One region of the Pseudomonas sp. S34 genome, then DNA from elsewhere that is predicted to be linked to it. Evidence: predicted binding sites of a transcription regulator. Region 1 holds the regulator's gene; each other region holds the start of a gene.
What was found. Region 1 encodes FliA, which starts transcription of late flagellar genes. Its sites were predicted from a motif close to CTAAAGTTTNNNNNNNNNNNGCCGNTAA; they were not measured.
Positions count from the first base shown of each region.

Region 1 (7,481 bases):
CGTCATCAATTGGTCAGCCGCGCCGTGAGTGTGCAAATGCAGGAAGAACCCAGCGAAGAAGCCATGGCTGACATGTTCGCTGACATCTACCACAGCCCGACCAAGCAGGTTGGCTGAGGTAAAAATGAACAGTTTTTATACCTACATCGATGGTCTGCCATGCATTGTTCCGTTTGTGAACGCGCAGCCAGTAATGTGGCCTCCGTCTATGCAAGACAAGGTAAAGAAATAACATGGGCAGCATGCATCCCGTACAGGTGATCGCGGTGACCGGCGGCAAAGGTGGCGTCGGGAAAACTAATGTGTCAGTGAACTTGTCCCTGGCTTTGGCCGAACTTGGCCGGCGCGTCATGCTGTTGGACGCCGACCTGGGGCTGGCGAACGTCGACGTTCTGCTGGGCCTGACACCCAAACGTACCCTGGCCGACGTGATCGAAGGCCGCTGCGAACTGCGCGATGTATTGCTGCAGGGGCCCGGCGGCATCCGTATCGTTCCGGCCGCATCCGGCACTCAGAGCATGGTGCATCTGAGCCCCGCGCAACACGCCGGCCTGATCCAGGCCTTCAGTGATATCGGCGACAACCTCGACGTACTGGTGATCGACACCGCTGCGGGCATTGGTGACTCGGTAGTCAGTTTCGTCCGTGCAGCCCAGGAAGTGCTGCTGGTGGTGTGCGACGAGCCGACCTCGATCACCGATGCCTACGCCTTGATCAAGTTGCTGAACCGCGATTACGGCATGAACCGCTTCCGCGTCCTGGCCAACATGGCCCAGAGCCCGCAGGAAGGACGCAACCTGTTCGCCAAGTTGACCAAGGTCACGGATCGCTTCCTCGACGTCGCCTTACAATACGTCGGCGCGGTGCCCTACGACGAAAGCGTGCGCAAGGCCGTGCAGAAGCAGCGCGCCGTCTACGAGGCCTTCCCGCGTTCCAAGTGCTCGCTGGCGTTCAAGGCAATCGCACAAAAGGTTGATACCTGGCCGCTGCCTGCCAACCCGCGCGGGCACCTGGAGTTTTTCGTCGAGCGCCTCGTGCAGCAGACAGCAGGACCTGTTCTATGACAGCCAGCGGCTACAACCTCTACAAGAGATCGGCGCGTGATGCGCAGTACGAGCTGATCGAGCGTTACGCGCCGCTGGTTAAACGCATTGCCTACCACTTGCTGGCGCGTTTGCCGGCCAGTGTCCAGGTCGAAGACCTGATCCAGGCCGGGATGATTGGCCTGCTTGAAGTGTCGACCAAATATGACGCCGGCAAAGGCGCCAGTTTCGAGACGTACGCGGGCATACGAATCCGCGGCGCCATGCTCGATGAAGTGCGCAAGGGGGACTGGGCGCCACGTTCAGTCCACCGCAATACGCGCATGGTCAGCGATGCCATTCGCTCGATTGAAGCTAAAACCGGCCGTGACGCTAAAGATCACGAAGTTGCGGCCGAACTCCAATTGAGTCTCGACGATTACTACGGGATTTTGAACGACACCCTGGGCAGCCGGCTGTTCAGTTTCGACGACCTGTTGCAGGACGGCGAACACGAAGGGCTGCACGAGGATGGCGCGAGTGCTCATGTCGAGCCGTCACGCGACCTGGAGGATGAACGCTTCCAGGCTGCGCTGGCGGATGCGATTGCCAATTTGCCGGAGCGTGAGCGACTGGTGTTGGCGCTGTACTACGACGAAGAGTTGAATCTCAAGGAAATCGGTGAGGTCCTGGGGGTCAGCGAATCGCGGGTCAGCCAGTTACACAGCCAGTGCGCGGCCCGTTTGCGGGGGCGTTTGGGGGAGTGGCGAGCGCGCTGAAGGCAGTGTGGGGACACTGCGAACGAGGCCGGTGTGGTGTTGAACTGCGCCGGTCGCGATCTGTTGTGCTCCAGACAGTCATTGAGTGCTTTGCCGGATTGATTGAAATGGCGTGTCCAGGTGCTGGGCGCGTTTAAGACTGCTTGGAGGTCGAATTGGACAAGAACATGAAAATCCTCATCGTTGATGACTTCTCAACGATGCGGCGGATCATCAAGAACCTGCTGCGTGACCTTGGGTTCACCAACACCGTCGAGGCCGACGATGGCACTACCGCCATTCCGGTGCTCAACAGCGGAAGCATCGACTTTCTGGTAACGGACTGGAACATGCCTGGCATGACCGGTATCGATCTGCTGCGTCACGTGCGTGCCGATGAAAAGCTCAAGCACCTGCCGGTGCTGATGGTGACCGCTGAAGCCAAGCGCGAGCAGATCATCGAAGCGGCCCAGGCCGGCGTTAACGGCTATGTGGTCAAGCCCTTCACGGCCCAGGCGTTGAAAGAAAAAATCGAGAAGATTTTCGAACGCATCGGTTGATGAGTGCGCCACGGGGGAGCTATGGGCAATAACGAAACTTCATTGGGCGATTTTGAATCGACCCTGAAAAAACACGCCCTCGAATTGGTCGAGAGCCTTGAAAAAGGCAAGTTCGGCGACGCGGTGCAATTGATCCATGAGCTCAACCAGACCCGTGACCGCGGCCTGTATCAGGAAGTGGGCAAGCTCACCCGCGAACTGCATAGCGCGATCGTCAATTTCCAGATTGACCCGCACATGCCGCAGGCCGAAGAAGTGTCGCAGATCACCGACGCCACCGAGCGCCTGGGGTATGTGGTCAAGCTGACCGAGGCTGCGGCCAACCGCACCATGGATCTGGTGGAAAGTGCCACGCCGCTGGTCAATGGCCTGGCCGATGAAGCCAAGGTGTTGAGCGCGGACTGGGGGCGCTTCATGCGTCGCGAAGTCGGCGCCGAAGAGTTTCGTGAACTGGCCCGACGGGTCGACGGGTTCCTGACGCGCAGCGGCACGGACAATCGCGCGGTGTCGGGCAACCTGAACGACATCCTGCTCGCCCAGGATTACCAGGACCTCACAGGCCAGGTGATCAAGCGTGTGACCCAGTTGGTCACCGAAGTTGAAAGCAACCTGCTCAAGCTCGTGCTGATGGCCAGTCAGGTGGACCGCTTTGCGGGCATCGAACATGACCGTGAAGCGATGCTTGCTGAAAAAGATCCACAAAAACATCTCTCTCAGGGTGAAGGTCCGCAGATTCATGCCGATAAAAGAGAAGACGTTGTGTCCGGTCAGGACGATGTGGACGATTTGCTATCCAGCCTAGGGTTTTAGAATTTTAGGCATTTTAGGTTTTTAGACCTTTAGGAGCACCCCCTTAATGAGCTTCGGCGCCGATGAAGAGATCCTTCAGGATTTCCTGGTTGAGGCCGGCGAGATTCTAGAGCAACTGTCCGAGCAACTGGTCGAGCTGGAAAGCCGTCCGGATGATGCGGATTTGCTCAATGCAATTTTTCGCGGTTTTCACACTGTAAAAGGGGGCGCCGGCTTCCTCCAGCTCAACGAGCTGGTGGAGTGCTGCCACATCGCCGAGAACGTGTTCGACATCCTGCGCAAGGGTGAGCGTCGCGTCGACTCGGAACTGATGGACGTGGTTCTCGAAGCGCTGGACGCGGTGAACAGCATGTTCAGCGAAGTCCGCGAACGCAGCCCGATCACGGCTGCGACACCGGAACTGCTCGCGGCGCTGGCCCGTCTGGCCGAGCCGCAATCGGCTGACGAGGCGGCTGCCGCACCTGTCGTCGCTGTGGTCGAAGCGCCTGTGGCTGAAAGCGAGTCGGGCGATATCACCGACAATGAATTCGAACAACTGCTGGACTCGCTGAACGCCGTCAAGGCCCAGGCCGAGGCCCCGGCGGCTGTTCCAGCGCCTGCCGGCAATGCCGCTGGCAGCGACGAAATCACCGATGCCGAGTTCGAGTCGTTGCTCGATCAACTGCACGGTAAAGGCCAGTTCGCCGTTGACGCGGTGGTCCCGGCACCGGCTGCGCCAGAAGCCCCGAAAGCGACTGGCGACAGTTCCGATATTACTGACGACGAATTCGAAGCACTGCTCGACCAGCTGCACGGCAAGGGTAATTTTGCTGTCGAGGCGCTGGAGTCGGCCATTGCTTCTGTGCCTGCACCCGCGGCACCAAGCGCGGTGGCGGCCGGCAGCGATCTGATTTCCGATCACGAGTTCGAAGCGCTGCTCGACGAATTGCACGGCAAAGGCAAGTTCACTGAAGTGGGCGCGACGGTTGGAACGGCAACCGGCGCCAACGCCTCGGTTGCGGCACCTGCCGCCAAGGCAGCTACGCCGAAACCGGTGGCCAGGGCCCCCGAGCCAAAAGCCGAAGCGCCGGCCCCGGCAACTGCTGCACCGGCATCGTCCCGTGCCCCGGCCGCGCCACCGGCGGAAAAGCCGGCGAGCGAAGCCGAGACCACGGTACGTGTCGATACCGCGCGTCTGGACGAGATCATGAACATGGTCGGCGAGTTGGTGCTGGTGCGTAACCGCCTGGTCCGCCTGGGCCTCAACAGCGGCGACGAAGCCATGTCCAAGGCCGTGTCGAACCTCGACGTGGTCACCGCCGACTTGCAAACCGCGGTCATGAAGACCCGGATGCAACCGATCAAGAAAGTCTTCGGGCGCTTCCCGCGCCTGGTTCGCGACCTGGCCCGCCAGCTCAAGAAAGAGATCAACCTGGAGCTGGTCGGCGAAGAAACCGACCTCGACAAGAACCTCGTCGAGGCCCTGGCCGACCCGCTGGTCCACTTGGTGCGCAACGCGGTTGACCACGGCATCGAGTCACCGGAAGAGCGTGAAGCCTCGGGCAAGGCCCGGGGTGGCAAGGTGATCCTGGCGGCGGAGCAGGAAGGCGACCACATCCTGCTGTCGATCTCCGACGACGGCAAGGGCATGGACCCGAACGTGCTGCGTTCCATCGCGGTAAAACGCGGTGTGATGGACAAGGATGCCGCCGATCGCCTGAGCGACACCGAATGCTACAACCTGATCTTCGCCCCGGGTTTCTCGACCAAGACCGAGATTTCCGACGTATCGGGTCGTGGCGTGGGCATGGACGTGGTGAAAACCAAGATTTCCCAGCTCAACGGCTCGATCAACATCTACTCGGCCAAGGGCCAGGGTTCGAAGATCGTCATCAAGGTGCCGCTGACCCTGGCGATCATGCCGACGCTGATGGTCATGCTCGGTAACCAGGCGTTCGCGTTCCCGCTGGTGAACGTCAACGAGATCTTCCACCTCGACCTGTCGACCACCAACGTCGTGGACGGCCAGGAAGTGGTGATCGTGCGGGACAAGGCGCTGCCATTGTTCTATCTCAAACGCTGGCTGGTCAGCTCCGCCGCTCACGAAGAGCAGCGCGAGGGCCATGTGGTGATCCTTTCGGTGGGCACGCAGCGGATCGGCTTTGTCGTCGATCAACTGGTGGGCCAGGAAGAAGTAGTCATCAAGCCATTGGGCAAAATGCTCCAGGGAACCCCGGGCATGTCCGGCGCCACCATCACCGGTGACGGCCGCATCGCGCTGATTCTCGATGTTCCGAGCATGCTCAAGCGTTACGCCACACGGCGTATTTGATTCTGGTGGAGCGAGGCGCCTGGCCTCGCTCCATCTAATGGAGTGTTTATGGCAGTCAAAGTCCTGGTGGTGGACGATTCGGGGTTTTTCCGCCGCCGCGTCTCGGAAATTCTTTCAGCGGATTCCAATATCCAGGTCGTCGGCACGGCGACCAACGGCAAAGAGGCGATTGATCAGGCGCTGGCCCTCAAGCCCGATGTGATCACCATGGACTACGAGATGCCGATGATGGACGGCATCACCGCCGTGCGGCACATCATGCAACGCTGTCCGACCCCGGTCCTGATGTTCTCCTCGCTGACCCACGAAGGCGCCCGGGTCACCCTCGATGCGCTGGATGCCGGCGCGGTGGACTTCCTGCCGAAGAATTTCGAAGACATCTCGCGCAACCCCGAGAAGGTCAAGCAACTGTTGTGCGAGAAGATCCTGAGCATCTCGCGCAGCAATCGTCGCGTCAGCACTTACAGCGCTCCGGCCCCTGTGGCCGCACCTGCTCCAACAGCTGCGCCTTCGAGCGTCGGCGGTTACGGCAGCAGCGCGCCCGTGCGTCCGGCACCGATCCCTGCGCGTACGCATGCGGCCACTGCGTCGTCGCCCGCGCCGAAACGCAAAGCCTTCAAACTGGTGGCCATCGGTACGTCCACCGGCGGCCCGGTCGCCCTGCAGCGAGTGTTGACCCAATTGCCGGCCAACTTCCCGGCCCCGATCGTGCTGGTTCAACACATGCCGGCGGCCTTCACCAAGGCCTTTGCCGAGCGCCTGGACAAGCTCTGCCGCATCAGCGTCAAGGAAGCCGAGGATGGCGATATCCTGCGTCCGGGCCTGGCGCTACTGGCGCCGGGTGGCAAGCAGATGATGATCGACGGCCGCGGCGCGGTGAAAATCCTCCCGGGTGACGAACGTCTCAATTACAAGCCGTGCGTGGACATTACCTTCGGTTCGGCAGCCAAGACCTACGGTGACAAAGTTCTGGCGGTGGTCCTGACCGGCATGGGCGCCGACGGTCGCGAAGGCGCGCGCCTGCTCAAGCAGGGCGGCAGTTCGATCTGGGCGCAGGACGAAGCCAGTTGCGTGATCTACGGCATGCCGATGGCCATCGTCAAAGCCGAGCTCGCCGACGCGGTGTACAGCCTGGACGACATTGGCAGGCACCTGGTCGAGGCCTGTATCTGATGGATGTTCTAAGCCTGATTGGCATCATCATGGCCTTTGTCGCGATCATCGGCGGCAACTACCTTGAAGGCGGTCACCTCGGCGCCCTGGCCAACGGCCCGGCAGCGCTGATCGTGCTCGGCGGCACCATTGGCGCCGCGCTACTGCAATCGCCGATGAGTGCCTTCAAGCGCGCCATGCAGATCCTCGCCTGGATCCTGTTCCCGCCCCGTGTCGATCTGGCCGGTGGCATCGACCGCGTGGTGAACTGGAGCCTGACCGCCCGCAAGGAAGGCCTGCTGGGCCTTGAAGGCATCGCCGATGCCGAGCCCGACAACTACGCACGCAAAGGCCTGCAACTGCTGGTGGATGGCGCCGAGCCGGAAGCCATCCGCAGCATTCTGGAAGTGGACTTCTACACCCAGGAAAGCCGCGACATCGAAGCGGCCAAAGTCTTCGAAAGCATGGGCGGTTACGCGCCGACCATCGGCATCATCGGTGCGGTCATGGGCCTGATTCATGTCATGGGCAACCTCGCTGATCCATCGCAACTGGGCAGCGGTATTGCCGTGGCGTTCGTCGCCACTATCTACGGTGTGGCCAGTGCCAACCTGGTGCTGCTGCCGATTGCCGCCAAACTCAAATCCATCGCGTTACGTCAGTCGCGTTATCGCGAGATGTTGCTGGAAGGGCTCCTGTCGATCGCCGAAGGTGAAAACCCTCGCTCCATTGAGTTGAAGCTTCAGGGCTTCATGGATTAAGGGAATAAGCTCATGGCACGTCGTCGCCAGCATGAAGAGCATGTAAACCATGAACGTTGGCTGGTTTCCTATGCCGACTTCATCACCTTGCTGTTCGCCTTTTTCGT
Region 1 covers NZ_CP019398.1:1,694,570-1,702,050, forward strand. The annotation lists gene flhF (flagellar biosynthesis protein FlhF) at 1-117, shown strand, start outside; gene fleN (flagellar synthesis regulator FleN) at 234-1,064, shown strand; gene fliA (RNA polymerase sigma factor FliA) at 1,061-1,801, shown strand; gene PspS34_RS07445 (chemotaxis response regulator CheY) at 1,969-2,340, shown strand; gene PspS34_RS07450 (protein phosphatase CheZ) at 2,362-3,150, shown strand; gene PspS34_RS07455 (chemotaxis protein CheA) at 3,197-5,461, shown strand; gene PspS34_RS07460 (chemotaxis response regulator protein-glutamate methylesterase) at 5,510-6,634, shown strand; gene PspS34_RS07465 (flagellar motor protein) at 6,634-7,374, shown strand; gene motD (flagellar motor protein MotD) at 7,387-7,481, shown strand, end outside.

Region 2 (7,481 bases), 1.1 Mb from region 1:
CCCTTGGCCTGGAACACGCGGCCGTGCTCGATCGGGCCGAGCTGGCTGATCGCGCCGTCGGCGGGGCTGAGGATCGCGCCCGGGGTTTCGTCCAGCGGACGGGCACCGTCTTTCAGTGCGCGGGTGAAGAACGCGTTGAAGTGCTCATAGGCGGTCAGGTCTTCGACCAGCGCCTGGGACATGTCCACCTGATAACGCTTGGCGAACCAGGCGGTAAAGGCATTCTTGAACCAGCGCACGCGGCATTCGGCGATGCAGCCGGCCAGTCGCGAGAGCAAGTTGTGGGGCAGCAGGTACTGGCCGAGGAGAAACAGACGCTTGTTCATTAACGGTCCTTAAAAATCTTAAATTTCTACCGGGGTATCGGGATGATTGCCCCATTCGCCCCAGGAGCCGGCGTAGCCTTTGACCCGCGGATAACCGAGAGCCTTGGCCACCAGATAGGTGAAACCAGAACGATGATGTGTCTGGCAGTGGGTAATCACTTCTTTGTCTTTGCTGATCCCGAGTTGTTCGAGGATCTGCGGCATGTCGGTGCGGATGCGCAGCTGGCGTGCCCGATCCATGCCAGCGGTCCATTCGAAATTGATCGCGCCGGGAATGTGTCCGCCCTTGGCTGCCAGGACTTTCTCGCCGGAGTACTCCAGCGGCCCGCGCGCATCCCAGATTGCCAGGTCGGCGGCGCCGAGACGGCTTTGCAGGTACTCGCGGGTGGCGGTGGGTTCATCGTGCAGGGTCAACGCAACCGGACCGCCCACGTGCGGCGGGATCTGGATCGACATGGGCAAGCCTGCTGCCAGCCAGGCTGTCAGGCCACCGTCAATATAGTGGTACTTGCTGTGGCCGATGACATCCAGCAGCCAGATGAAGCGTCCGGCCCAACCGCCGCCTTCGTCGTCATACACCACGTAGACCGCATCGGGGTTGTGCCCCAGCTCACCAAACAGCGTTTCGAGTGCTGCCTGCGGGGGCATCAGCCCCGGGGCGGGGGCCTGGCCGAGCTGCGTACGCTTTGGATCGACAAAGCGCGCGCCGGGAATGTGCCCTTCGGTGTAGCGGGCGGCACTGGTCAAGTCCACCAGAATCAGTTCGCGGGCGTCGAGGCGAGGGAGCAAGTCGCTCGGCTCGATCACCAGCGGCAAGCCAGAGAAGTCAGACATTTGAGGTCTCCAGAGCACAAAAGGGAGGATTGTAACGCAGCTTATTGGCCGCGGTGGCTAAAGCTGTGCAGGGCTTTCTCGATGCACTGTGCGGTTTTGCCGAAGGCCTGTACGGAAATTTCCGAAAACGGCCCGCCGCCTTGATCCGCCACGACGATCATGATCACCCGGCCATTGTTGATCAGCGAACGCAGCAGCAAGTGTTCACCGCTGAACTGCGAGCGCAGGCTATTGGGCAACAGGGCCGAGAATTGCGCGTTGTTGGCAGGCGTCAGGCGCACCTGGGCCTGCTGCGCGAGCAGGCGTTGCAACACGTTGCTCTGGCTGACCACGAAATTCAACCCGGCCGCTTCCTTCGACAGGCCGGCCGTCTGGTGCACGCGCAGGTTGGTGTGGGTGCGATCGGCCATCAGGATCATCACCCGGCGCATGCCGCAGGCCACGAGGGCGTCACGGGCGGCGATGGTCAGGTGCATGGCGTTGGTGAAACGGCTCGGCTCGACCAGCAACTCGGCGCATTGCTTGCGCCACTTCGCCAGGTCTTCGGCGGTAGGTGCCGCTGCCGGCAGCAAGCCTGCGTGGACACGGTTCATGCCCCACGGCCAGATCAGCGACTCGGCAGGGTGCCAGAGGTCGGGCATGGCGTGTTGGCGTGCGCTGTTGGCGGCTTGCTGGTGCAATTGCTGCTGCAGTTCGTCCATCGGCATTTGCAGGTAAAGGCTGGTCAGGTACTGCCAGCGCTCGCTGTGGGGGCTGTCCCAGGCGTGTTGCGCCGACAGCGCCAGTCCATTGGCCAGCAGCACTGTATTGGCCGGTTGATTGAGCCAGCGGCGCAGGGTCGGATCGTCATCGAGGCGATTCTGCTGGCGCAGTGGATGGTCGCTGTCACGGGCGATGCGCAGGACTTTCACCAGTTCCCGCTGCTCGGTGAGCAGCAATCGATAGCCTTGCTGCACCCAGATCGGCAAGCGCCAGACCTCCACCAGCGCCTGGCCGATATCCAGCAGGCGTACGCCAAACAGTTGCTGCTCGACTTTGCGTGCCGACTCGCCTTTATGGATGACCCGCAGCTCCCAGTCTTCAAGCAGTTTCGGATGGGTTAGCGCCAGCGGCCACAGGGGCGAAAGAAACAGCAGGCTGCCCCAGTGGATGTCCTGCCACAGGCGCGCCAGGCGGCTGGCAAAAAAACCGTTGGCCTGTTGCGTGGCGTGCTGGCTGATCATCTGCAACTGACGCAGGGCTTTGGGAATCTCGAGCTCGGGTTCGGCGGGTAGCCGCGCGAGCAGCTCTTCGGTGCGCTTCAAACCGAGGCGGTTGATTGCAATTTCAAGGTTTTCCGCAGGCTCGGTCATGCTGCCATGGTTATGCCGGTTGGCTTCGCGAATCACGCTCAAGGCCAGGGCCGGGCTGCCTTGCATGAGGTCGGCGATGTCGCGCAGCGAGCTGCGATTATCGCGGATGGCCTTGCAGACACGGTCATGGCTGGCTTGCGGGACGGGAAGACGTACGCCATCGAGCAGCTTGACCCAGCCTTCGAGGGTCGTTGGTTTTGGCGTTGGAACGTTCGTTTCGTTAACCATGGTGGGAGGCGATCATCGTCAACATTACCTGTGCCCGGAGGGGGTCAAATTAGCTTTTCGCCTGAACGGGCTATAGTCTGGCGCAGTTTTGCCGATAAGTAGAAGAAGAGATTTTTTAACTTCCGAATATGACCTTGAACCCGACTCAGTAAGTGCTCTCCTAACCTATGGCTAAAATTATCGGCATCATCGTCGTATTCGCGAGCGTGCTCGGCGGATACGTGCTTTCCCACGGCAAGATTGCCGCCCTGATACAACCTTTCGAGGTCATGATCATTGGCGGTGCTGCCCTCGGCGCCTTCTTGCAGGCCAACCCCGGCTACATGACGATGCACGTGCTCAAGAAGTCCCTGAGCATGTTCAGTTCACGTTTCAACCACGCCTTCTACCTTGAAGTGCTGGGCCTGATCTACGAGATCCTCAACAAGAGCCGTCGCGAAGGCATGATGGCCATCGAAGGCGACATCGAAGATGCCGCTGCGAGTCCGATCTTCGCGAAGTACCCGACGGTACTCAAGGACGAGCGCATGACCGCGTTCATCTGCGATTACCTGCGCATCATGTCTTCCGGCAACATGGCTCCCCACGAGCTGGAAGGCCTGTTCGACATGGAGCTGTTCAGCCTCAAGGAAGACCTCGAACACCCATCCCACGCGGTCAACGGCATCGCCGACGCCATGCCCGGTTTCGGTATCGTCGCGGCGGTACTGGGTATCGTGGTGACCATGGCTTCGCTGGGTGAAGGCGACCAGAAGTCCATCGGCCTGCACGTAGGTGCGGCACTGGTGGGTACCTTCTTCGGTATTCTCGCCGCCTACGGCTTCTTCGGCCCGCTGGCCCATTCCCTGGCCCATGATGCCAAGGAAGAGCTGAACGTCTACGAAGCCATCAAGGCCTCACTGGTGGCTTCGGCTTCCGGCATGCCGCCATCGCTGGCCGTGGAGTTCGGGCGCAAGGTCCTGTACCCGGCGCACCGTCCAAGCTTCGCCGAGCTGGAACAAGCGGTTCGCGGTCGTTAAGCCATGGAAAATAACCAGCCGATAATCATCAAGCGCGTCAAGCGCATCGCCGGCGGGCATCACGGGGGCGCGTGGAAAATCGCCTTCGCCGACTTCGCCACGGCGATGATGGCGTTCTTCCTGGTGTTGTGGCTGTTGTCCACCGCCACGCCGGAGCAGAAAATTGCCATCGCCGGTTACTTCAAGGACCCGATCGGCTTTTCCGAAAGTGGCACGCCCTACATCATCGATCTGGGCGGCACGCCGACCCTGGCGCCGGAAAACACTCTCAACCCCGAGGTGAAGTCCCAGCCGCAGCCGGACAAGGTCACCATCGATACCGATCAGGTCGAAGGCATGGCCGAGCAGGTCGAAAAAGAGCGCCTCGAGCTGTTGCTGCAAGAACTGCAGAACAAGGTCGAAGAAAACCCGCAGATGCAGAAGTTCAAGGATCAGATCCTGTTCGAAATCACGCCGGACGGCCTGCGAATCCAGATCATGGACGCGGAAAACCGCCCGATGTTCGATTCAGGTTCTGCTCGCTTGAAGCCGTATTTCGAAGACATCCTGCTGGCCATGGCCGACACCATCAAGGCGGTGCCGAACAAGATCAGTATCAGCGGCCACACCGATGCCAAGCCATACACCGGCACCGGTGATTTCGGTAACTGGGAATTGTCTGCCAACCGTGCCAACGCCGCACGACGTGCGCTGGTGGCGGGCAGCTATCCGGATGCGCAGGTGGCGCGCGTGGTCGGTTATGCCTCGTCGGCCCTGTTCGATCGCGAGCATCCGTTCAACCCGGTGAACCGCCGTATCGACATCGTGGTGCTGACCAAGAAAGCCCAGCGTGCCATCGAAGGTTCGCAAGGCGCGGAGCCGGCTCCAGATGCACCGCAAGGTTCGGCTGCGCCGGGAGCCGCACCGGCTGCACCGGTCGACCCGAACGCGTTGCCGGCGGACAAGGAACCGCTGCCGGCGCACGAGCTTCGTGAACGGTTGAACCTGTTCGATGATCCAGCGCCGAAAACGGGTGGCCCCGGTGCTCCGGCCGTGAAGCAGTGATTTCCCTGCCATAGATCTCGCGCGGAAGACAAATGCCCGCATCTAGCGATACGGGCATTTTTTCAGCAGGGTGCACTGTGTGTGAATGCGGACTCTATAAAAATATAAGTTATTTATTGGCTGAAGTGAAATCTATCTTAAAGTTTCCACCTATTAATCCAGGTTTGTCCTCACTATCGTCAGCGCTTTCATAACAAACAAACCGGCCTTCAAAGTTTTTATCGCTAATGTCAGTAATAAATATTTCCCCTCGTTGTGCACTCCACGGCCAATCGTTCGGAAACCCCGCAGAGGGCTCAAATATAATAACCCCAGGGTGCGATTTTAAATCATGAGGGCCCAGTCCCCAGCTTGCCGGGATTTTGAACAAAATGTAGTCGCTATTTTGGGATGACGCGTTAATGTAACGATGCTCCGAGTTGCTATCGCCATACAAAATAAATGAGTCGAATGTGCGTTCTGCGTTTACCAGTCGCATCACTGCAGCTACCTTCCCGTTCATTGGTTGTTTATCGTGCTTCTGAGCTGGTTTTTTAATATTCATATATAGGTTCTCGGTGTTGAAGGTGTCAGCCAGGCTGGCTGTGATCAGTCAACCTCTGCTCGTAAAACCTCAGAGAAGAAAGCGCGGTGAATTGTCGGGGTTATCGCTCCATCCGAACTTTTCAAGTGCTCAGCCTCAGGCAATATGGTCAGTGTTTTTTTTGCTTTGATCTACTGTCATATCTGACAGGTTTTTAGAGCTAAGGATAATAAGCAATAGCTTTAGTTTGCTCATTGGCTCTAAGTGATTTTCTTTTATTGAATAAAAGGCTTCGATTTTGCGGCAGTTTCATGACTCAAGTAACTAAAAGGTGAAGGCTCGTTTTGCAGTGCCAAAAAACCATATCTGGCGATATGGTTTTTTAGGTGGGCAACTCAGAAGCCACGAATAATCCTGGACTTGAGATCCGTGTGGAATCGATCAGCGTTAGTCCTGTTAACGCTACGCACCGACTCGCTACCGGTCACAGAATCCAGTGACATCGAGCGCTTGAGCATCGACTCGTTGCGATAGGCATCGATGAAGAACTCGATGTCCCGGTCGCTGGTCAGCTTCGGCCATTTGTCGAGGTACAGCGGCAGCTCTGTCGGGCCGGTCTTGAACGAGCAGATGCGCCGGTTGGTGATGGTCGCTTCGCCGATTTCGAACGGCACCCACCAGGACAGTGCGGTTTTCTCCGACACCACTGCCAGCAGGTGTGTGCATTCGCTGATGTTGCGGGTGATCACCCCGGTGATGTCGTCGGTGGTCTGGGATTCGGCATCCAGTACGTCGAGATAGGTCTTGATGTTGGCCTGCATCAGGCGCGTGTTGATGTTGATCGCGTGGGCGCGGTCCATGTGGCGGTAGCTGATAAACACTGGCATCAGAAATGTCCCTTGATCGCGAGTTCGCGGTAATAGGCGCCGAGGGCGGTGAGGCGGCAGCCGGTGGAGTGGATGGCGGCGTAATACATGTGTTCGGCGTCCACCGGTTCGACCAGGCTGTGGCGGTTGCACTTTTGCAACTGGGCGAAGACCTCGCCCTGTTCCGGGTTGAACTCGGGCTCGGTGGGCTCAAAGCTGGGGGCGAGGGGGTACACCGACTCTGCTTCGGCAAACCATTCGGGGAGTTTGCGCAGGATTTCCTTGGGGATCAGCGGTGACACTTCGCGCAGGGAAATGAACTGCGAGACATTGGTCTTGAACACCGGACGCTGTTCCCAGGCATCAAGGGCATTGTCGACAAACGAATAGAGGCTGCCGGGGGTGATCTTGCCCAGGATGTTCGCGGCTCCGCCGTGCAGGGCCTGGAGCAGCAATCCGGTGAACACGCCGTGCTGCATGCCCTCCATCGCCGGCTCTTCCTTTTTACAGGCGGTCAGAATGGTCATGCCTTCGCCGACCACGCTGCCTTCGCTGCGCAAGGCGCGCAGTTCGCCGGCCGAGCCGCTCTGGCAACAATCGAGAATGATCACTTTGTTTTTGATCTTGGTGGCCTTGCTCGCCCAGTTGAGGATGTCGCTGAGGCGAATCCCGTCCTTGGCGCTCTTGTAATCCTGCGGGATCAACATGCCTTCGTCGGTGTCGGTGTCGAAGCTGCCGTGACCGGCGAAGTACAGCAGCACGACGTTGCAGTCACCGGAAAACAGCTCGCGGATCTGGTCTTCGAGTTTTTCCCTGCTCAGGAAGTCCTCGGCGGAAGTCAGTACGATGTTCTTGAAGTTAGGATCGCCATTGGCGTCGGTTTTCAGCACGGAGGCCATGGCCATGGCGTCATTGCTGCAACCGCTCAGGCGCGACACATGGGTGTAGTCGTTGATGCCGATAAACAGTCCCTTGCGCATGGTTACACCGCCGTATGCTCGCGAATCGCGCTGATGATGCTGTTGGTGTTCCACGCACATTCGGCATGTGCCGCGTCACGTACCACCGTGGAAATGCGCTCGGCACCGAACGGCTTGATCGCAATGATCACCTTGCCCATGCGCTTGGCGATTTCGATTTCCTTGTTGATCCACTTGCTGTAGGTGGAGTACATCCCGGCCATGATCAACACCGCCGAACACGGGCGAATCTTGTTTTCGATGGCCTCCTCAAGTTGTTTGTCGGTTTTCGCGCCGACAATCGGGTTGTCCGGTGGAACCGAAAAATTC
Region 2 covers NZ_CP019398.1:554,710-562,190, forward strand. The annotation lists gene asd (archaetidylserine decarboxylase) at 1-326, opposite strand, end outside; gene PspS34_RS02385 (rhodanese-like domain-containing protein) at 345-1,160, opposite strand; gene PspS34_RS02390 (HDOD domain-containing protein) at 1,202-2,740, opposite strand; gene motA (flagellar motor stator protein MotA) at 2,908-3,759, shown strand; gene motB (flagellar motor protein MotB) at 3,763-4,803, shown strand; gene PspS34_RS02405 (hypothetical protein) at 4,913-5,347, opposite strand; gene PspS34_RS02410 (toll/interleukin-1 receptor domain-containing protein) at 5,722-6,213, opposite strand; gene PspS34_RS02415 (caspase family protein) at 6,213-7,172, opposite strand; gene PspS34_RS02420 (TIR domain-containing protein) at 7,175-7,481, opposite strand, start outside.
Region 2: a site for FliA is predicted at 2,811-2,838, ahead of motA (flagellar motor stator protein MotA). Genes of this name have one in related genera too.

Region 3 (7,481 bases), 2.6 Mb from region 1:
CTCCCCGGGTTGCTGGCCACCCTGAACATGATCCATGGCGAACACCTGGCGCTGAGCTACCGCGCACCCACCGGCCTGCAATTGCCCTGGGATCGCGAAGACCTGCTGGAACTGTTGGGCAATCTGCTGGATAACGCCTGCAAGTGGGCGGATGCCGAGGTTCGCCTGAGTGTGGCCGAGACTGCAGAGGGCTTTGAACTCAACGTGGAAGATGACGGCCCGGGCATTCCCGAAGAGCGTCGCGATCAGGTGTTCGGCCGAGGTACGCGACTGGATGAGCAAACCCATGGGCATGGTTTGGGGCTGGGCATCGTGCGCGACATCGTCGATAGCTGGGGCGGCAAACTGTCGTTGCTGGAAAGCGAATGGGGCGGGTTGAAGGTCGTCATCGAGTTGCCTAAACATACTTGAAGTCACACCAGGAACCCTGTGGGAGCGAGCTTGCTCGCGATGGCAATCTGTCTGACACATTGATGTTGAATGTGCTGACGCTATCGCGAGCAAGCTCGCTCCCACAGTGGTTTTTCATGGCCGCCGATTATGAGTACACCCGGTTCCACAGGGTGAGGTGTCAGGTTTATGTGTGATGAATCTCCCGATCCTTGGTTTCCGGCATGAAGAAAATACCCAGCACCGCCGTCATCACTGCGATGACAATCGGATACCACAGCCCGTAGTAGATATCCCCCGTGGCCGCCACCATGGCGAACGCCACCGTCGGCAGGAAGCCACCAAACCAGCCATTGCCGATGTGGTAGGGAAGCGACATCGAGGTGTAGCGGATGCGTGCCGGGAACAGTTCCACCAGCCAGGCGGCAATCGGCCCGTAGACCATGGTCACGTAGATCACCAGGATCGTCAGCAGTAGCAACACCATCGGGTAGTTGGTCTTGGCCGGGTCGGCCTTTTCGGGGTAGCCGGCGTCCTTGAGGGCGGTGGCGAGGGTGGTGGCAAAGGCGTCGTTCCTGGCCTTGAAGTCGGCGGCCGGCATGCCGGTGCCCTCGAAGCTCTCGATCACTTTATCGCCAATGCGCACCTGCGCAACGGCGCCCGGCTCGGCATCCACGTTCTTGTAGGGTATTGCCCTTTTGGCCAGCACGGTCTTGGCCAAGTCACAGGAACTGGTGAATTTGGCCTTGCCCACCGGGTCGAACTGGAACGAACACTGGGCGGGATTGGCGACGACCGTGACCGGATTCTTCTCCTGCGCGATGAACACGTCGGGGTTACCGTACTGGGTCAGCGCATGGAAGATCGGGAAGTAAGTCAGGGCCGCGAGGATGCAGCCGGCCATGATGATGCCCTTGCGCCCGATACGGTCGGACAGGCTGCCGAAAATGACGAAGAACGGCGTGCCGATCAACAGGGAGCCGGCAATCAGCAGGTTCGCGGTTTGCGGTTCGATCTTCAGCGTCTGCAACAGGAAGAACAGCGCATAGAATTGCCCGGTGTACCAGACCACCGCCTGGCCGGCGGTGCCGCCGAGCAGGGCCATGATCACGATCTTCAGGTTCTCCCAGCGTGCGAAAGATTCAGTCAGCGGAGCCTTGGAAGACTTGCCTTCGGCCTTCATTTTCACAAACACCGGCGACTCGTTGAGCTGCAAGCGGATGTACACCGAGATAATCAGCAGCAGGATCGACAGCAGGAACGGAATCCGCCAGCCCCAGGCTTCGAAGGCTTCGGTGCCCAGAGTGGTACGGCAGGCGAGGATCACCAACAGTGAAAGAAACAGGCCGAGGGTTGCTGTGGTCTGGATCCACGAGGTGAAGAAGCCGCGTTTGCCCTTGGGCGCATGTTCAGCCACGTAGGTCGCTGCGCCGCCGTACTCACCGCCCAGCGCCAGGCCTTGCAACAGGCGCAGGCTGATCAGGATGATCGGCGCGGCGACGCCGATGGTCGCATAGCCGGGCAGCAAACCCACCACGGCCGTGGAGATACCCATGATCACGATGGTGATGAGAAACGTATGCTTGCGCCCGATCATGTCGCCCAACCGGCCGAACACGATGGCGCCGAAGGGCCGCACGGCAAAGCCTGCGGCGAAGGCGAGCAGGGCGAAGATGAAGGAGGTTGTTTCGTTGACACCGGCGAAGAAGTGCTTGGCGATGATCGCCGCGAGGGAGCCGTACAGGTAGAAGTCGTACCATTCGAACACGGTGCCCAGGGACGAGGCGAAGATGACCTTGCGCTCCTCCCGGGTGAGCCCGCGGTTGGGCGTGCTGCCCGTGGTTGCATTGTCGATTGCTGCCATGAGTATTCTCCGTCTTGCTCTTGTTGTAGGCCGGAGTTCCCACCAACACTTACCGTACCCAGGCCCTGGGGCTGAAGTCTTCGGATTACGTGGCTTGCATTCAGATTGACGCCAGAAGGCGCTGCAAGGTTCCATGAAGCATAATCGGCTTGCGGCAGATATCCACTTGCCATCATTTGATGAGTGGGTGCAGAAACAAATGTGGGAGCGGGCTTGCTCGCGAAGGCGGCGGCACATTCAACATCTATGTGTCTGATACACCGCTTTCGCGAGCAAGCCCGCTCCCACAGGGGATGTTGCCGGGTTTAAACGCGGAACTGATCCATCAGGTTCTGCTGCTGGTTCGCCAGGCTATTGAGCGACTGGCTGACCCGCGCCGATTCATTGGCCTGGCCCGACAGCGACTCGGTCACGTCGCGGATGGTCGCCACGTTGTTGTTGATCTCCTCGGCCACCGCGCTTTGCTCTTCGGCGGCACTGGCGATCTGCATATTCATGTCGTTGATCACGGTCACCGCATCACCGATCTGGCGCAGCGCCGTCACGGCCTGGCCAACCTGCTCGACACTGCCCTGGGCCTGACGATGGCTGTTGTTCATCGAACCCACCACCTCCTGGGTGCCGTTTTGCAGTTGTTCGATCACCAGACGGGTTTCTTCCACGGATTCCTGGGTACGCCGGGCCAGGTTGCGCACTTCATCGGCCACCACGGCAAACCCGCGCCCGGCCTCACCGGCGCGGGCCGCTTCGATCGCAGCGTTGAGGGCCAGCAGGTTGGTCTGCTCGGCAATCGCACGGATTACTTCCAGCACCGTGCCGATCTTCTCGCTGTTGGCCGCCAGGCCTTCGACCTGAACCATGGCCGCGCTCATGTCGGCGGCGAGGTTGTCGATGCTGGTGGTGGTGCGGTCGATCACGGTCAGGCCCTGACGGGTCGCCTGATCGGCATCGCGGGCGGCGTGGGCCGCCTGCGCGGCGCTGCGGGCGACGTCCTGGGCGGTGGCGCTCATTTCGTGGGAGGCGGTCGCCACCTGGTCCACCTGACGGTACTGCTGCTCCATGCCGGCGCTGGTCTGTGTGGCGATGGCGGACGACTGATCCGCTGTGCTGCGGGCGTCCTGCACCGAGCGCTTCACTTCGGCAATGATCGGTTGCAGCTTGTCGAGGAAACGGTTGAACCAGCCGGCCAACTGGCCCAGTTCATCCTGCTTGTCGTAGGCCAGGCGGCGGGTCAGGTCACCTTCGCCGCTGGCGATGTCTTCGAGCATGTGCGCCACGCCGAGGATCGGTCGGGTGACGCTGCGGGCCATCAGCCACACCAGCAGCAGACCGAGCAGCGCGGCGAGCACCCCCAGGCCGAGCTCGACCAGGGTACCGGCGGTGTTGCTGTCATCGAGTTGCTTTTTCAGGGCTTCGGCGGGGCCGACCAGGACTTTCTCCGGCACGTCGAGCAGCACGCCCCAGGATTTACCGTCGGGAATCGGCTGGAAGGGTGCCAGCACTTTCAGTTGCTGATGGCTGTGCAGGCTGGCGGTTTTGCTGCTGGCGGCGAGCATGCGCAGCAGTTCGGCGCCATTGGCCTTATCCACGGCGTCCAGGCGCTGGCTGAGTTTGCCGGCGTCCGGGCTGTAGCCGGCGAGCAGGCCGGCCGGGCTGATGATGCTGACGCTGGTCTGGCCGTCATAGAGCTTCTTGCTCGCGCCCAGGCTGACCGCTTGCAGGCTGTTGAGGTTGATGTCCACGGATAGCGAGGCGATCACCTTGCCGTTGATCATCAGCGGGAAAACGATGCTGGTCATCAGCACGTTCTGACCGTCGATCTCATAGAAGTAAGGTTCGATCACGCACGGCTTGAGCGTGGTGCGCGGACAGGTGAACCAGGCGTTGGCCGCTTCGCCGCTGGGGCCGGTGCTGGTGTCGGCCATGTCCTTTTCCGGCAACGCCATGGACGTTACCTTGCCCGGCGTCGGCTGCGACCAGTAGAGGGCGAAACGACCCTTGTCGTTGCTGCCAAGCTCGGCCTGGCCGGCGAACAGTTCGTCCTTGCCGTCCAGCCCATTGGGTTCGAACACCAGGGACAGGCCGAGCAGGTCCGGGTTGGCTTGCAGGGCTGACTTGACCTGGCGGGTCAGGTCTTCGCGCAGGTCGAAGGCATCGAGAAAGCGCTTCTCGGCCTGGTCACGCAGGAACAGCACCTGCCGGGAGAAACCGTGGCCGTACTGATAGGCGTCCATGAACTGCTGGCGTATCCCCAGCGCCTGGTTTTCGCCCTGGGACTCGATCCGGGCCTGGGCCGCCTCTGTCAGCATCTCCATGCTCGAGGCTTTCACCAGCTCGGAGCTGTGCTCCATGCGGTACAGCGAAAGACCCACCAGCAGGGTCACGATGCCCGCCAGGCACAGCCCGGCCAGCAGGGTGATTTTCCATTGAATGGAAAGTTGTCTGAGCGACATGGAGACGTCCTTATTCGATAAATATCTGAGACTTTGCACTGTAACGGCCGGGATTTTGGTTTCTTTATCCCGTCTATCGGCTATCAAACACTTCCCCCTGTAGGAGCGAGCATGCTCGCGATGGTCGTCAACGATGATGATGGAAACCTGATCCCCCCCGGTGCTCTCAGGTGCATCGCGAGCTCGCTCGCTCCTACAGGTCTTCACATGTCGTTACATCTCGACAGCGCCGAGGTGCTTTGACAAGGAGGTGACGCTGCGGCACAGTGCGCGCCCTCTAATAAAACCCATTCCTTAATCCGCTGGTGGCTCTTCGCAGACTGCCGGACGGAGTCTTTTCGTTTGTATCGAGGTAATGAAATGAATGCAGTAATTGCCGCGGTCGGCATCATGCTGATCCTCAGCCTGTCCCGCGTGCATGTGGTGATCGCCCTGATCGTCGGTGCGCTGGTCGGTGGCTTGACCGGTGGCCTGGGAATCGAGGCGACGCTCAAGGCTTTCAACAGCGGCCTCGGTGGCGGGGCGACGGTGGCGTTGTCCTACGCCTTGCTCGGCGCTTTCGCCGTGGCCATTGCCAAGTCCGGCATGGCCCATGCGCTGGCCGACAAGGCCCTGGCCATGGTCGATCGCCAGCACGCCAGCGGCGGTGGCCAGGTCAAGTGGCTGCTGATTGGCCTGCTCTGGGTCGTGGCCATCGCCTCGCAGAACATCTTGCCGATACATATCGCGTTTATTCCGTTGCTGGTGCCGCCGCTTCTTTATGTGCTGACCAAGCTGCAACTGGACCGTCGACTGATCGCCTGCGTCATGACCTTCGGCCTGATCACGCCCTACATGTTCCTGCCGGTGGGCTTCGGCAACATCTTCCTCAATGAGATCCTGCTGGCCAACGTCGCCCGCAGCGGCGTGGACATCAGCGGCATCAACGTGACCCACGCCATGGGCATTCCGGCCCTGGGCATGGTGGCGGGCCTGCTGATCGCGTTTGTCAGCTACCGCAAGAAGCGTGTCTACGACCTGGCGAAGATCGAACAGGTCGAGCAAGTGGCGGTGCAATACAACCCGCTGAGCCTGATGGTGGCCGGCGTGGCCATCGCGGCGGCGTTCATCATTCAGTTGTTGCTCGATTCGATGATCATCGGTGCGCTGGTCGGATTCCTGATCTTCTCGGTGTCGGGCATTGTCAAATGGCGTGACACCGACGACCTGTTCACCGAAGGCATGAAAATGATGGCGATGATCGGCTTCATCATGATCGCCGCCTCGGGGTTTGCCGAAGTGATGAAGGCCACCGGTGAGGTGCAGACGCTGGTCGAGTCGTCGGCGTCGTACATCGATCACAGCAAAGGCATTGGCGCCTTGCTGATGTTGCTGGTGGGGTTGCTGGTGACCATGGGCATCGGCTCGTCGTTCTCCACCGTGCCGATCCTGGCGGCGATCTTCGTGCCGCTGTGCGTGCAACTGGGCTTCAGTCCGTTGGCGATCGTGTGCATCGTCGGCACGGCCGGTGCCCTGGGCGACGCCGGTTCACCGGCTTCCGACTCGACCCTAGGCCCGACTTCCGGCCTGAACATCGACGGCCAGCACCATCACATCTGGGACACCGTGGTCCCGACCTTCCTGCACTACAACCTGCCGCTGCTGGCGTTTGGCTGGGTGGCGGCGATGGTCCTCTAACCCTGATACCCCTGTGGGAGCGGGCTTGCTCGCGAAGACGGCGGCACATCCAGCATCGATGTGTCTGGCACACCGCCTTCGCGAGCAAGCCCGCTCCCACATTGATCGCGTTCAACTTTTGACCCGGCGTGCCGTTAAAGCTTTTAACCACGCCAACAAAAATCAAAAGAGTGAACGTCATGCGCATGAGCCTCAAGGCAAAAGTCCTGTCCCTTGCCGTCCTCCCGGTGTTGCTGTTTGCGCTGGTCATCAGCCTGACCACGCTGTTCATTCTTCAGGATCAGGCGCGCAAGGAAGTCGAGCAGACCCGCGAGCGCCTGCTCAGCGATGCCAAGGCAACCTTGCAAAGCTACGTGGCCGTGGCCATGACCACGATCAAACCGCTCTACGACGCCGCCGCCCCCGGCGATGAGGCGGCGCGGGCCCAAGTGATCAAGCTGCTGTCGAGCATCACCTACGGCAAGGACGGTTACTTCTTCGGCTACGACTCCAACACCGTGCGCCTGTTCAAGGCCAATAGCCCCGAGGGCGTGGGCCAGAGCTTCAAGGACAACCGCGACCCGAACGGTGTCTACGTCAACCGCGACCTGGTGAAGGTCGCCAAGGACGGTACGCACTACCTGCAATACAGCTCGCCATTGCCTGGCAACACCCAGGTGCTGGTGCCCAAGCTCGGCTACACCGAATACCTGCCGAAGTGGGACATGGCGGTCGGCACCGCGGTCAACCTCGACGGCATCGAAGCACAAGTGGCCGTGGTCGAAGCCAAGGTCCAGGAGCGCATGCAAGGCATGGTGCTGAGTATCGTTGGCGTAGCAGTCGTGGTGCTGTTGGTGATCGCTGCTGCCGGGATGCTGCTGGCCAACACCATTGTGCGTCCGCTGCATCTGATGAAAGCCAACCTCGACGACATCGCGGCGGGCGAGGGCGATCTGACCCGCCGCCTGACCATCACCAGTCAGGACGAACTCGGTGAACTGGCCGGCTCGTTCAACCGTTTCGTCGACAAGATCCACGGCCTGGTACGGCAGATCACCGAAATGACCTCGCAACTGACCGGGCTGGTGAACCAGGTGTCCGACCAGGCCAACCGTTCG
Region 3 covers NZ_CP019398.1:4,272,691-4,280,171, reverse strand. The annotation lists gene PspS34_RS19075 (sensor histidine kinase) at 1-411, shown strand, start outside; gene PspS34_RS19070 (MFS transporter) at 578-2,254, opposite strand; gene PspS34_RS19065 (methyl-accepting chemotaxis protein) at 2,560-4,707, opposite strand; gene PspS34_RS19060 (Na+/H+ antiporter NhaC family protein) at 5,068-6,384, shown strand; gene PspS34_RS19055 (methyl-accepting chemotaxis protein) at 6,564-7,481, shown strand, end outside.
Region 3: a site for FliA is predicted at 4,748-4,775, ahead of PspS34_RS19065 (methyl-accepting chemotaxis protein). Genes of this name have one in related genera too.

Region 4 (7,481 bases), 3.0 Mb from region 1:
ACCCGTCCGTTGTCGAGCAGGCGCTCAAGGGTTTTTAGCCAGTATCGGCGCGAGAACTCATGGCGCATGTCCACCGGGTGCAGGCCCAGGCGAATCACCGGAGCGTGCTGCCAGCGCTGTTCACGCCGGTCGCAGACGAGCTTCGACACACCCCGGCGCCAGGCGCTGCGCGCACTCCAGACCAGCCCCGGCGCCTGGAGCGCGGTGAAATCCGGTAGCCGGTATAAATGTTGCGAGTCGCTGGTGTAACTCAGCGGCAATTGGCGCAATGCCTGGCGAGTGCCTTGGCTCATCAGCCAGGCCGGGGCGACGAACCCTTCCAGCGGCCAGTCATGGCGGTGGAACATCTCGATGCCCGAACGCAGGCGGGCGAGGGCGTCTTCCTGCGACAAACGATAAAACTCGCCTTCGTGGGTGTAGACCCGACGCATGAACCAGTCGCGGGGATTGCGGGTCATCGGCCCCTCGTCGCAATGGAAATAGCCATGCAGTGCCAGTTCGTCGCCCCGGGCGACCCTGGCACTGAGCTGGCGGCAAAATTGCGGATGGGCGTCCAGATTGTTGTGTTTGTGCAAATCCGGCACCACCAGCCAGGTGATCGGCACGCCACCCAAAGCGTCGACGGCTTTGACGAACGGCTGGTAATCGGCCCAGGTGGGCGGCGCCACGTCGTGCAGTACCAGCAGTAAAGCGGGACTGTTCATGGGCTCAACCATTGGCTGTCAGCGGCCATTGGCTGCCGAGCACGGCGTGGTAGTGGCGCAGCAAACTGGTGACCACCGTGTCCCAGGCATAATGTCGTTCGGCATGTAATCGCGCCTGTCGGCCCAGCGCTACGCTGCCCGAGCCGAACAGTTCTCGAACCGCGGTGGCCATCGCGGCGGGATTGTTCGGCGCACAGAGCAGGCCGCAGTCCTCGGTGACGATTTCTTCGAAAGCCCCGGCCGCCACGGCTACCACCGGAATACCGCTGGCCATGGCTTCGAGTATCACCAGGCCGAAGGTTTCCTGATCGCCAGCGTGGAGCAAGGCGTCGGCGCTGGCCATCAGGCGAGCCACCTGCGCCGCCGGGCAGAACTCGTCGATCACCGTCACGTTGGAGGGCACGGCCGTGGGCATCGACGACCCAACCAGCAGCAGGTGATAGCGTCGGCCCAGGCGTTTCATGCAGTCGAGCAGCACCGGCAGGTTTTTTTCCTTGGAACCGCGCCCGGCAAAGATCAAGAGGTGGGTGTTTTCATCCAGACCCAGTTCGGCCCGCAGCCCGGAATCTCTGGCATCGGGATTGAAGGTTTGCAGGTCGACGCCGAGCGGCTGCACGAAGACATTCCTGACCCCAAGCCCGGTGAGTTTGTCGGCCATGACCCGGCTGGGCGCCAGGACCCGGTCGAAGTTGCCGTAGAGCTTGCTGACATAGGCCTCGACGTTGTTGGTCACCCAGTTGCCCATGCGGTTGCTGACCAGCAGGGGCAGGTCCGAGTGATAAAAACCGATGATCGGCACATCGAGTTGGCGCCGCGCATCCAGCGCCGCCCAAGCGGTGAGGTAGGGGTCGCCAACTTCGATCAGGTCGGGTTGCAAGTCTTGCAGGACATTGCGCCAGGGCGCCAGACGCAGAGGAAAGCGATAGCCCTTGCCGAAGGGCAGGGCAGGGGCGGGAACTGTGAAGATGCCATCCTGCTCTCCAAAGGACGATCCGGGGATCAGCAAACTGTGGCGAATGCCTGGCTTGATGCCCAGGCGACGGTGCTTGGCATCCAGATAAGTGCGCACGCCTCCGCTGGCAGGGGCGTAGAACATGGTGATGTCCGCGATATGCACGATGAACGATCCTCCGGTCCTGTTTCTCCTTTGGTTGACCTATATGAAGGATAGATGTTCGGTTGGGGTTGTGCGGGAGGGATGTCGGCGGGGGGATGTATCGTTTGGCAGGCCGCTATCGCGAGCAAGCTCGCTCCCACAGGAATCTTTGTCGCACTATAGATCTACTGTGGGAGCGAGCTTGCTCGCGATGAGGCCGGTGAGGTTGCCTTAGATCCTGAAGCTACCTACCAACTGCTTCAACCGCGCCGCCTGCTGCTCAAGGTCCGAGCACGCGCGCAATGTCGATTGCAGGTTTTCCACACCTTCCTGGTTCAGCGTGTTGATTTCGGTGATGTCGACGTTGATCGACTCCACTACGGCGGTCTGTTCTTCGGTCGCGGTGGCCACCGACTGGTTCATGCCGTCGATTTCACCGATACGCAGCGTCACGCTGTTCAGGCGCTCACCCGCAAGGTTGGCGATTTCCACGCTGTCCTGGCTGTGGCGCTGACTATCGCTCATGGTGCTGACCGATTCCCGGGCGCCGACCTGCAGCTCCTCGATCATGGTTTGCACCTGTTGCGCCGATTCCTGCGTGCGATGTGCCAGGTTGCGCACTTCGTCCGCCACCACGGCAAATCCACGACCGGCTTCACCGGCGCGGGCGGCTTCAATGGCGGCGTTGAGCGCCAGCAAGTTGGTTTGCTGGGAAATGCTGGTGATCACTTCGAGAATCTGCCCGATGTTCACCGTTTTACTGTTCAGCGATTCGATGTTGGAGCTCGATGCACTGAGCATGCTCGACAGTTGATTCATCGCCACGATACTGCGGTCCACCACTTGCTGGCCGTCTTCGGCCAGGCTGCGGGCATCGCTGGCCTGGCTCGAAGCCTGAGCGGCGTTACGGGCAATTTCCTGGGCGGCGGCGCCGAGCTGGTTGATTGCGGCCGCGACGCTGCTGGTGCGCGAGGCTTGCTGGTCGGAGTTGAACATCGACGAGTTGGAAGCGGCCACTACGCGCAATGCCACTTCGTTGACTTGCCCGGTGGCCGAAGACACTTCGCGGATCGAGCCGTGAATGCGCTCGACGAAACGGTTGAACGCGGTGCCCAGAGTGCCGAATTCGTCATTGTTCTGGATGGTCAGGCGCTTGGTCAGGTCGCCTTCGCCGTCGGCGATGTCGGCCATGGCGCGGGTCATGACGTGCAACGGCTGGATCAGGATGCGAATCAGCATGCCGAGCAGGGCGATGATGATGGCCACGGCGATGATGGTCGCAACCACAGCCGAGGTGCGGAATTCGCTGAGCATCGAGTAGGCTTTTTCCTTATCGACCGACAGACCGATGTACCAGTTGACCGATGCCAAGCCTTTGATCGGGGTGAAGGTCACGATGCGGGTTTTGCCGTCGACCTGGATTTCGCTCATGGCGCTGCTGATGGCCGGCGTGTCTTGCGGGTAGACATCCTTGAGCGCCTTCATCGCCAGCGCTTTGTCGGGATGTACCAGGATCTTGCCGTCGGAGCTGACCAGGAACGCATAACCCATGCCGTCGAAATCCAGCTTGCCAAGGCTGTCGGCGATCACTTGCAAACTCAGGTCGCCACCGACCACGCCGATGTTCTGGCCGTCCTTGATAACGCTGTCGACAATGGAAATCACCAGTTGGCCGGAGGCCAGATCAATGTAAGGCTCGGTCAATGCCGAACTGCTGCTGCTTTGCGCGCTCTTGTACCAGGGACGTGCACGCGGGTCGTAGCCATCGGGCATCTTGCTGTCCGGGCGAATGATGAAAGAGCCATCCTTGTTGCCGAGGTAGGCGCCCATGAAGGTCGAGGTCACGGCTTTTTGTACAAGCAGGCTGGAAACGTTGTCGGCATCGGGGTTGAGCGCAACAGTTTGTGACAGGTTTTCAATCAGCAGGCTGCGCCCGTTCAACCAGGTCTGGATATTGTTGGCGGTCACCGCGCCCATTTCCTGCAGATAATTTTCCAGGTCTTTGCGGATGGCATTGCGCTGCAAGTAGTCGTTGTACAGCGTAAAGGAGGCGAAGGCGGCAATCACAATGAGGGCGGCAGCAAGCAGGATTTTATGGCTGAAACGCAGATTTTTGTTCATGGCTTGGGGTTCCGCTAAGGTCTTAATGTCCAGCGCGTGCTTTTATAAAGGGACGCACGACGGGCAAGGTTGAAAGCAAGTGAATTTTCCGACTCTCCTTAGGGAAATTTCCGACCAGATCGTGTCTGACTGCTTTGTCGTTATCTCTATCGGCCGTGTAGGACCAAAGATTAATCATGGGTGACCAAATGCCTGACTCATTGCAACTCGTTATCGGCGCCGATCCAGAAGGGCAGCCGACTGCCCAGGCCATGCGCCTGGCGAACCGCCACGGATTGATCGCGGGCGCGACCGGCACCGGCAAGACAGTCACTTTGCAACGAATGGCCGAAGCCTTCAGCGATGCCGGCGTGGCGGTGTTCGCCGCGGACATCAAGGGTGACCTGTGCGGCCTCGGCGCCGCCGGCAATCCCCAAGGCAAGATCGCCGAGCGGATTGCCGGGATGCCCTGGCTCAACCACAAGCCTCAGGCTTATCCGGTGACGTTGTGGGACATACACGGTCAGTCCGGTCATCCTTTACGCACAACCTTGAGTGAAATGGGGCCGCTGCTGCTGGGCAGTCTGCTGGAGCTGACCGACAGCCAGCAGTCGGCGCTGTACGCCGCGTTCAAGGTGGCGGACCGCGAAGGCCTGTTGTTGCTTGATCTCAAGGACCTGAAGGCATTGCTCAATCACCTGCGGGACAACCCCCAGTTGCTGGGCGACGATGCGGCGTTGATGACCACCGGCTCCAGCCAGGCATTGCTGCGACGTCTGGCGACCCTGGAGCAACAGGGCGCCGAAGCCTTGTTCGGCGAGCCGGCGCTGCAACTCGAAGACATCCTCCAGCCCACGGCGGACGGGCGCGGTCGCATTCATTTGCTGGATGCCAGCCGCCTGGTGCATGAAGCGCCGAAAGTCTACGCGACGTTCCTGCTGTGGCTGCTGGCAGAGCTGTTCGAACAGTTGCCGGAGCGTGGCGATGCCGACAAGCCGTTGCTGGCGCTGTTCTTCGACGAGGCCCACTTGTTGTTCAACGGTACGCCCCAGGCATTGCGTGATCGTCTGGAGCAAGTCGTGAGGCTGATTCGTTCGAAAGGCGTGGGCGTGTATTTCGTCACCCAGTCGCCGGGTGACCTGCCGGATGATGTGCTGGCGCAGTTGGGCTTGCGCATCCAGCACGGTCTGCGTGCGTTCACCGCCAAGGAACAGAAGTCCCTGCGCGCGGTAGCCGATGGTTTCCGGCCGAACCCGGCGTTTGATGCGTTGTCGGTGCTGACCGAGCTCGGGATCGGGGAGGCGCTGGTCGGCACCCTGCAGGAAAAAGGCACGCCGGAAATGGTCCGGCGGGTGCTGGTGGCACCGCCGCAATCGCGGATCGGGCCTTTGACCGCCGCCGAGCGCACGGCGTTGATTGCCGGTTCACCTTTGCAAGGGCGTTATGACAAGCCGATTGACCGTGACTCGGCCTATGAGGTGCTGATGGGACGCAAGGGCCTGGCGCCTGAGCCTGAAGCGGAGCAGGGTAAACAGGAACCGAGCTTCACCGAACAGGCGGGAGAGTTCCTCGGCACCGCGGCAGGGAAGGCACTGAAATCGGCGATGCAACAGGCGGCGAACCAGATTGGCCGACAGTTGGTGCGCGGGTTGATGGGTTCGTTGCTAGGCAGCAAAAAACGCCGCTAGCTTGAGCGACCACAATCTAACTGTGGGAGCGGGCTTGCTCGCGAAGGGGGCATGTCAGTCAACGTTATGTTGTTTGACACACCGCCTTCGCGAGCAAGCCCGCTCCCACATGGGTTCTGTGTCAGGATTTGGATTTGGCGTGCGCCGCCAGTCGCTCCAGCGCTGCCCGCAAATTCGGGTCGCTGATCCCATCGGCCGTGGCCTGGATGGTCGCTGCCGCGTCGTTGGACAAATCCATGGTATGCCCGGCCGCACCTTGCTGAACGGTCGGCGGTTGAACTTTGAACAGGATCCGGGTCAGATTGGCGAACTCATCGAACATCTGCAATTGCCGCTGCAAACGCTTTTGCTGGTAACGCAGGCGAGTTGCCCAATGACCGTCGGTGACAATCAGCAACAAACTGCCTTCGCGCCAGGAAGCCACGTGGCAATGCTCGCGAGCGGCGGGTTGCAATTGGCTTTCGAGCAAACGTTGCAGATGACCCAGGCGTTGAGCGTGGCCGAGAATGGCCTTCAGCGGCTTGGCTTCGCGTAGTAGAACGGCAGGTACTTTGGCCGTAAGTGGGCGAAATGCCATGATCAGACACCTGAAGTAACAGAGGCGCCATGGTAGCAGAAAGCGCCGAGTGCACCCGCCCATTGCTTTTGTGGGCGCTTTACCCATTAAATCAACAACTAACTTCTGCCTTGAACGGCTTGAAGTTGAGCAAAACGCCCTTATTTTAAGTGAGCCCCGTCAAAGCGCTGTGCCAGCATCGTGGAATATCGCCACTTTCCTCTCCATCGTTTCCGGGTAGAATGCTCGTTCGCATGCGGCCATGAGGGCTGCACGGGCGACTCACGGGGCCGCCCTCCATCCCTTTAGTGTGGAAGATCCTGCCGATATGTTTGCGCCTTTGTTAAAGAAACTTTTTGGAAGCAAGAACGAGCGTGAAGTCAAACGCATGCTCAAGACGGTGCAACTCGTCAATGCCTTCGAAGAGCAAATGGTGGCCCTTTCGGACGATCAATTGCGTGCCAAGACAAGCGAGTTCAAGGCCCGCATCGCCAAAGGGGAATCCCTCGACAAACTGCTGCCAGAAGCCTTTGCGGTCGCCCGCGAAGCCGGCAAGCGTGTCATGGGCATGCGCCACTTCGATGTCCAGCTGATCGGCGGCATGACCTTGCATGAAGGCATGATCGCGGAAATGCGTACCGGTGAAGGCAAGACCCTGGTGGCAACACTGGGCGTTTACCTCAACGCGCTGTCCGGCAACGGCGTGCACGTTGTGACGGTGAACGACTACCTGGCCCGCCGTGACGCCAACTGGATGCGCCCGCTGTATGAATTCCTCGGCCTGACGGTCGGCGTTGTGACGCCGTTCCAGCCGCCGGAAGAGAAGCGCGCTGCCTACGCCGCCGACATCACCTACGGCACCAACAACGAATTCGGTTTCGATTACCTGCGCGACAATATGGCGTTCAGCATGGAAGAAAAATTCCAGCGCGAACTCAATTTTGCCGTGATCGACGAAGTCGACTCGATCCTCATCGACGAAGCCCGTACGCCGCTGATCATCTCCGGTCAGGCCGAAGACAGCTCCAAGCTGTACATCGAGGTCAACAAGCTGATCCCGCAGCTCAAGCTGCACGTTGAAGAAGTCGAAGGCGAAGTGACCCAGGCCGGTCACTTCACCGTCGACGAGAAGACCCGTCAGGTCGAACTCAACGAAGCCGGTCACCAGTACGTCGAAGAAACGCTGACCCGCATCGGCCTGCTGGCTGAAGGCGAGAGCCTGTACTCGGCCCACAACCTGAGCCTGCTGACTCACGTTTACGCCGGCCTGCGCGCGCACAAGCTGTTCCATCGCAACGTCGAATACATCGTGCAGGACGGTCAGGTCGTACTGGTCG
Region 4 covers NZ_CP019398.1:4,986,639-4,994,119, reverse strand. The annotation lists gene PspS34_RS22260 (polysaccharide deacetylase family protein) at 1-716, opposite strand, end outside; gene PspS34_RS22255 (glycosyltransferase family 1 protein) at 709-1,821, opposite strand; gene PspS34_RS22250 (methyl-accepting chemotaxis protein) at 2,032-3,921, opposite strand; gene PspS34_RS22245 (helicase HerA-like domain-containing protein) at 4,110-5,588, shown strand; gene PspS34_RS22240 (DciA family protein) at 5,710-6,165, opposite strand; gene secA (preprotein translocase subunit SecA) at 6,473-7,481, shown strand, end outside.
Region 4: a site for FliA is predicted at 4,068-4,095, ahead of PspS34_RS22250 (methyl-accepting chemotaxis protein). Genes of this name have one in related genera too.